Regions from separate parts of the Streptomyces sp. JLSY215 genome, predicted to be linked through region 2. Evidence: riboswitches for the same ligand, from Rfam matches in the RefSeq annotation. Region 2 holds a riboswitch; each other region holds the start of a gene.

Region 1 (2,191 bases), 6.4 Mb from region 2:
ATCTCCCCGGCGACCGCGCCGACGACGACGAGGATGAGGTCGTCGACGCCGACGGCCATGTCGTCCGGGCCCGCATCGCCGCTGCCGCCGCTCTCGCCCGACGGCCTCGGCCGCTGCGTCCAGTCGTGCCGCCGGCGGCTCAGCCACGGCTCGCGTTCCAGCCATGTCCGCAGGTCCGCGGCGTCCTGCTCCGCGTCGTTGGTGCCCGCGATCCTGATGCGGATCTCCTGACGGATCTCCTGACGGATCTCCTGGCCGCTCTCCCGATGGTCCGCACTGTCCGGCATCCCCCGCCCCCTTCCGGCGGGCCTCATCGCCCGCCGTGCACCAGATAGTGGCGCGGGACCGGGCCCAGGGGCAACCGTCCGTGACGTACCGGCCACCCTGTGGCCCGCACCACACCCCCTGCCACAGGGCTGCTTCGCAGGTCAAGGGTGAGTTGACGGGCATTCGCGGGGCGTGGTGGACTGCCCGAGCCATTCGGCGACAGATGAGGAAGTCCGGTGAGAATCCGGCGCGGTCCCGCCACTGTCACCGGGGAGCGCTCCTCCAGCGACGGCCACGGTCCGCCGCACGGATGCCCGCAGGGGCCGCCGTGTACGGGCTGGAAGGCCGGGGGAAGCGCCGATCCGGGAGCCAGGAGACTCTCGTCGCCGTCACGTCGAGCCAGGGCGCGGACCCTGAGTGAGGACATATCGCCATGCCCGGCCGCCGTTCGAGATGCCCGCGCCCCACCGTCGCCGTGTCCCTTCGAGGCCTGACGGCGGTCTGATCCGATGCGCGGCGAACACGCGGGATATGCGTGCGGCGCGGCCCTCGGCTTTCTCGGTGACCTGATCGCGGCCGATCCCCGGCGCGGCCATCCGGTGGCCGCCTTCGGCCGCGCGGCGGGCGCACTCGAACGCCGGCTGTGGCGCGACCATCGCGGATACGGGGCGGTGCACGCGGTGGTGTGCGCGGGCGGCGCGACGGCCGCGGCCGCGCTTGCGCAGCGCGCCGCACACCGCCGCACCGCCCGGGTCACCCTGACCGCGGCCGCCGTCTGGGCCGTACTGGGCGGCACCTCGCTCGGCCGGGAGGCGCGGGCCGTCGGCGGCGCGCTGGAGGCGGGCGATCTGGACGTGGCGCGCGAGCGGCTGCCGCATCTGTGCGGCCGCGACCCCCAGGCGCTGGACGGGCCGGGGATGGCCCGCGCGGTGGTGGAGTCGGTCGCCGAGAACACCTCGGACGCGGTGGTGGGCGCCCTGGTGTGGGGCGCGCTGGGCGGAGTGCCCGGTCTGGTGGCGTTCCGTGCCGTCAACACCCTGGATGCGATGGTGGGTCATAAGTCGTCCCGCTACCGCCGGTTCGGCTGGGCGTCGGCCCGGCTCGACGATGTCGCGGGGTGGCCGGGCTCCCGGCTGACCGCCGCGCTGACCGTCCTCGCGGGCCCCGACCGGCGCGGCGCGCTGCGGGCCTGGCGGGCCGACGGCGGCGCGCATCCGAGCCCCAACGCGGGCCCGGTGGAGGCCTCGTTCGCGGGCGCGCTCGGCGTACGGCTGGGGGGCACCCTGGCGTACGGCGGACGGGTCGAGCACCGCCCGGTGCTCAACGGCGCCGCGCCGCCGCCCGGTACGGACGACATCGAGCGGGCGGTGCGGCTCTCGCGCCGGGTGAGCGTGCTGGCTCTGGTGACAACGGTGGCGGGCCGGCTGGTGGCCGGGGCGCTGCACCACAGGAGGAGGACCCGGTGAGCGGGCGGTTCCATGGGTCCGGCGGGGGCGTCGGCGGCGGCCTGCTGGTGGCCGGTACGACGTCGGACGCGGGCAAGAGCGTGGTGACGGCGGGCATCTGCCGCTGGCTGGTCCGGCAGGGCGTCAAGGTGGCCCCCTTCAAGGCGCAGAACATGTCCCTGAACTCCTTCGTCACGCGCGAGGGAGCGGAGATCGGGCGGGCGCAGGCGATGCAGGCGGCCGCGGCGCGGGTGGAGCCGACCGCGCTGATGAACCCCGTACTGCTCAAGCCGGGCGGCGACCGCAGCAGCCAGGTGGTGCTGATGGGCAAGCCGGTGGGTGAGCTGTCGGCGCGCGGCTACCACGCGGGCCGGCAGGAGCAGTTGCTGGGCACGGTGACCGACTGCCTCGCCGAGCTGCGCCGTACCCATGACGCGGTGATCTGCGAGGGTGCCGGCAGCCCCGCGGAGATCAATCTG
Region 2 (2,191 bases):
TGAAGTCGCGGGCGGTGTCGCCGTCGCGCGTGAAGATCGCCACTCCGTTGCCGTACGGGTGCTCGCTGGGCAGCCGTAGTGCCTCCTCGTAGTCGGCAGCGCGCACCACGCAGAGGACCGGGCCGAAGATCTCCTCCCGGTAGATCCGCATCGCCGGGGCGACCCGGTCGAAGAGCGAGGCACCGGCGAAGAAGCCGTTCTCATACCCGGGCAGGGTGAAGTCGCGCCCATCGACGACGAGTTCGGCGCCTTCGTTGACGCCGATGTCGACGTAGCGGCGTACGCGGTCGAGGGTGTCCCGGCTCACCAGCGGACCGAAATCGGCGTCCGGGTCGTCGGAGGCACCGATCCGTAGCGTGGCGATACGGTCCTTGAGGCGGGCGACCAACCGGTCGGCGGTGTCCTCGCCCACGGGAACGGCGACGGAGATCGCCATGCAGCGTTCGCCGGCCGATCCGTACCCGGCGCCGATCAGCGCGTCCACGGCCTGGTCGAGGTCGGCGTCCGGCATCACGATCATGTGGTTCTTGGCGCCCCCGAAGCACTGGGCGCGCTTGCCGTGCCGAGCGGCGGTGGCGTAGATGTCGGCGGCGATCGGGGTGGAGCCGACGAAACCGACCGCTTGCACACGCGGGTCCGCGAGGAGGGTGTCGACCGCCTCCTTGCCGCCGTTGACGACGTTCAGCACGCCGGGTGGCAGGCCGGCCTCAAGGAAGAGTTCCGCGAGGCGCAGCGGTACGGACGGATCGCGCTCCGACGGCTTGAGGATGAAGGCGTTCCCGCAGGCAATGGCCGGGGCCGCCTTCCACAACGGGATCATCGCGGGGAAGTTGAACGGGGTGATACCGGCGACGACACCGAGCGGACGACGCAGCGAATGGACGTCTATGCCGCTACCTGCGTTGTCGGTGAACTCCCCCTTGAGCAGATGCGGGATCCCCGCGGCGAACTCCACGACCTCCAGGCCACGCTGAAGGTCACCATGCGCGTCGGCGACGGTCTTGCCGTGTTCGGCGGAGAGCATCCGGGCCAGTGACTCCCGCTCTCCGTCGACGAGTTGGAGGAATTTCAGCAGCACCCGGGCGCGGCGCTGGGGATTCCACTCGCCCCACTCCTGCTGCGCCGACTCGGCGTCGGCGATCGCCTGCTCGGTGTCGGCCGGGCCGGCCAGCGGGACCCGGGCCTGGACCGAACCGGTGTTGGGGTCGTATACGTCGGCGAAGAGCCCCGAGGTTCCCGGGGTGTGCTTGCCGCCGATGAAATGTGTCAGTTCACGGACCATGAGAGCCTGCTCTCGTCAGGTGCGATCCGGGGATGGCACGGCGGGCCGAAGAGCGCACCCGGTGGGGTGCGTGTACGGGCAGGCCGTGGGACGCGAAGGCCGAAGAGCCGTCGCGGAGCTAGGGGTTGGCGTGGGCCACCGCTTGCTCCGCCGGATCACCTGGGTCGTGGGTACGGACCGGTGCCATGCGTGTCTGCTCCATCCTCGTGGACAACACGGAACACCCCGCGGCCGGTATCCTGACTCCCGGATCAGCGCGCACCCTCCGGCCTTCCCGACGGATTTCTCCGTCAGTGGCCTGTCCTGCTCGAAGAGCACACTTCCCGGTCACAGTGGCGGGACCGCGCCGGAATCGCACCGGCTTCCCTGCACCGCGGGCCTTGCCCACGAACATATAGTTGGACGTCCTAGTAAGTCCACCCCGCCCCGCCGCCCGACGTCAGCGGGGTCGTGCGGACCCCGCCATGGATGACCTGGCTACCTACGGGGACGCAGTGGACGAGGTCATCGGCGAGGTGGAGCTGGTGGTCGTCCGACGGCCGGCACGGTCCGCTGGTCGGGTCCGGTGTAGGCACCCAGGGGACGGATCAGAGCGTTGTGGGCGAGCTGTTCGGTGATGTGGGCGGTCCAGCCGGTGATACGGCTCATCACGAAGATCGGTGTGAAGGTGGGGATGCCGAAGCCCATGAGGTGGTACGCGAGCCCGGCCGGGTAGTCCAGGTTGGGGTGGATGCCCTTACGGGTGATCATGGCGTGTCGCAGGACGGCGTGCAGGGTGGCCAGTCGCGTGAGGTCCGGGTCGGCTGCGTGTGCGACGAGCCGCTCGGTGGCCTGCTGCATGATCGGCACGCGAGAGTCGCCGTGCTTGTAGACGCGGTGGCCGAAGCCCATGATCTTGCGCTTCGAGGC
Region 3 (2,191 bases), 8.2 Mb from region 2:
GGCGGAGTTCGCCCGGGAGGCCAGGTCGGCGCGGTTCGCAGCGAGTTCGGCGGCGATGGTGTCGGTCCCCTGCGCCAGGCCCCGTGCCAGGGTCACCAGCTCCGCGGTCTTCTGCTTGGCGAAGGCCAGCCAGCGGACGATCTGCGGGTCGATATCGCGCTCGACGGCAGCATCGAGCGGCACGTGCAGCAGCGAGCAGGAGGCGGCCACGTCGACCCGGTCGGCCAGGCCGAGCAGGGTGCCGAGGGTGGACAGCGACTTCTCCAGATCGTTGATCCAGATGTTCCGGCCGTTGACCACGCCCGCCACCAGGCGCTTGCCCGGCAGTCCGCCGACGGCCGCCAGCGCGTCGAGGTTGGCCGCGGCCGCGTCGGTGAAGTCGAGCGCCAGACCGTCCACCGGCGCCTTGGCCAGGACGGGCAAGGCGTCGCCCAGCCGGTCGAAGTACGAGGCGACCAGGAGCTTCGGGCGGTCGCTGAGGGTGCCCAGTTCGCGGTAGGCGCGGGCGGCGGCGCCCAGTTCGACCGGGGTGCGGTCCTGGACGAGGGCGGGCTCGTCGAGCTGCACCCACTCGGCGCCTGCCGCGCGCAGGTCGGCGAGGACCTCGGCGTAGACGGGCAGCAGCCGGTCGAGGAGGGTCAGCGGCTCGAAGTCGGCGGCCACGCCGGGGGCAGGCTTCGACAGCAGGAGGTAGGTGATCGGTCCGACGAGTACCGGCCGGGCGGTGAGGCCGAGCGCGAGGGCTTCCCCGAGCTCGGCGACCTGCTTGCCGGAGTCGGCGGTGAAGACGGTGTCCGGGCCCAGCTCGGGCACCAGGTAGTGGTAGTTGGTGTCGAACCACTTGGTCATCTCCAGCGGCGCCACGTCCTGCGTACCGCGCGCCATGGCGAAGTAGCCGTCGAGGGCGTCGGCCGCGACGGCGGCGCGGTGGCGGTCCGGGACAGCACCGACCATGACGCTGGTGTCCAGTACATGGTCGTAGAACGAGAAGTCACCGGTCGGCACCTCGTGGATGCCGGCGTCGGCCAGTTGCTGCCAGTGGGAGCGGCGCAGGGCTTGCGCGGTCTCCTTCAGGGAGTCGGCGGTGGCCTTGCCCTTCCAGTAGCCCTCGATGGCCTTCTTCAGTTCCCGATGCTGTCCCTGGCGGGGGTAGCCGTACACGGTGGCCCGTGCTGCCGCGGCTGCGGGCTTCGCTGTCACGGAACTCTCCTTCGCGAGATACGTTTCCTGAAAGTCCCGGAGACGGAACGAGGCACGCGAAGGGATGACGAACCGGACGGATCCACCGTGCGTTCGCGACGCACGTGTCCGCCAGGTATGTACGCCGACCCGCCCTCGAGGTCACCGGGATATCCGTGCACGCATGGGCGTGCTCGGACAACGGGCAGGTCTTCGGACTCGCGGGCGCGCCTGCCGGAGTGTTCCGGCGGGCACCTACTGGCCGTCGCTTCCCAGATCCATGGCCCGGATCCAGTGCGTATGACGGCGGTCGTTCCCACTCACCGCTGCGGGGCAGTCCCGGATTCTCACCGGGTTCCCTCTTACGACGCGGCCCGTCTGGCGGACGGGGCGAACCTGTTGCCCGGCCAGCTTAGAGGGTGGCGGCAGGGGCGGACACCTCGGTCAGCCGTTCCGCCGCATCCTGGCCGCCCGCCCGCCCGCCAGCCAGCCCGCCTGACCGAACGGCACGGCGTACGGGGGCGGCGCGCTTCGCGGCGAGAGCCCGCCACACCTGTTCCGCTCAGGGCCTGCCGCCCGAGGTGCGCAGGGTCAGGCGGCAGGCGTGCTCCTCGCCCTCGTGCAAGAAGGTGATCCTGATGTGTATCTTGCGTGCCGCCGCTGCCAGTGCCGGCTGGACCGAGATGCTGCCGCGGGTGTGGGTACGTCCGTCGGCCCCGTAGGCGCCACCCCAGTCCAGGTAGTCGTTGCCGACGTCGTCCGTTGCCTCGAGGGCCAGCAGTACGGGAGTGCCGCCTGTCGCGTCCGGCAGGGGTGGGGTGATCGTGTAGTAGAGGGTGAAGGAATCGTCCCGCGGTTCCAGACGGTGGACGGACAGCTCGTGCGCGCCGTTGATGATCTTCGCCGAGGCGAGGGGATCGGGGGCGCGGTATGCCTTCATGGTTCCTCGTTCGGGCGGTGCGGGCGGTGCGGGCGGTGGTCAAGCGGTGATGCCGGCAACGGGGCGGGCCGG

Evidence for each region. A riboswitch is a leader RNA that binds a small molecule or an ion and turns the genes downstream of it on or off. The one in region 2 is predicted to bind cobalamin.
Region 1: linked by a shared signal. The riboswitch ahead of AC5677_RS09585 (cobalamin biosynthesis protein) and the one ahead of AC5677_RS37500 (CoA-acylating methylmalonate-semialdehyde dehydrogenase) in region 2 are both predicted to bind cobalamin.
Region 3: linked by a shared signal. The riboswitch ahead of metE (5-methyltetrahydropteroyltriglutamate--homocysteine S-methyltransferase) and the one ahead of AC5677_RS37500 (CoA-acylating methylmalonate-semialdehyde dehydrogenase) in region 2 are both predicted to bind cobalamin.

Annotation. Positions count from the first base shown of each region.
Region 1 covers NZ_CM185022.1:2,130,077-2,132,267, forward strand. The annotation lists gene AC5677_RS09580 (hypothetical protein) at 1-287, opposite strand, end outside; cobalamin riboswitch at 494-646, shown strand; gene AC5677_RS09585 (cobalamin biosynthesis protein) at 777-1,733, shown strand; gene AC5677_RS09590 (cobyric acid synthase) at 1,730-2,191, shown strand, end outside.
Region 2 covers NZ_CM185022.1:8,524,104-8,526,294, reverse strand. The annotation lists gene AC5677_RS37500 (CoA-acylating methylmalonate-semialdehyde dehydrogenase) at 1-1,282, opposite strand, end outside; cobalamin riboswitch at 1,495-1,673, opposite strand; gene AC5677_RS37495 (bifunctional 2-methylcitrate synthase/citrate synthase) at 1,787-2,191, opposite strand, start outside.
Region 3 covers NZ_CM185022.1:309,651-311,841, reverse strand. The annotation lists gene metE (5-methyltetrahydropteroyltriglutamate--homocysteine S-methyltransferase) at 1-1,200, opposite strand, end outside; cobalamin riboswitch at 1,367-1,594, opposite strand; gene AC5677_RS01565 (hypothetical protein) at 1,742-2,119, opposite strand; gene AC5677_RS01560 (GNAT family N-acetyltransferase) at 2,159-2,191, opposite strand, start outside.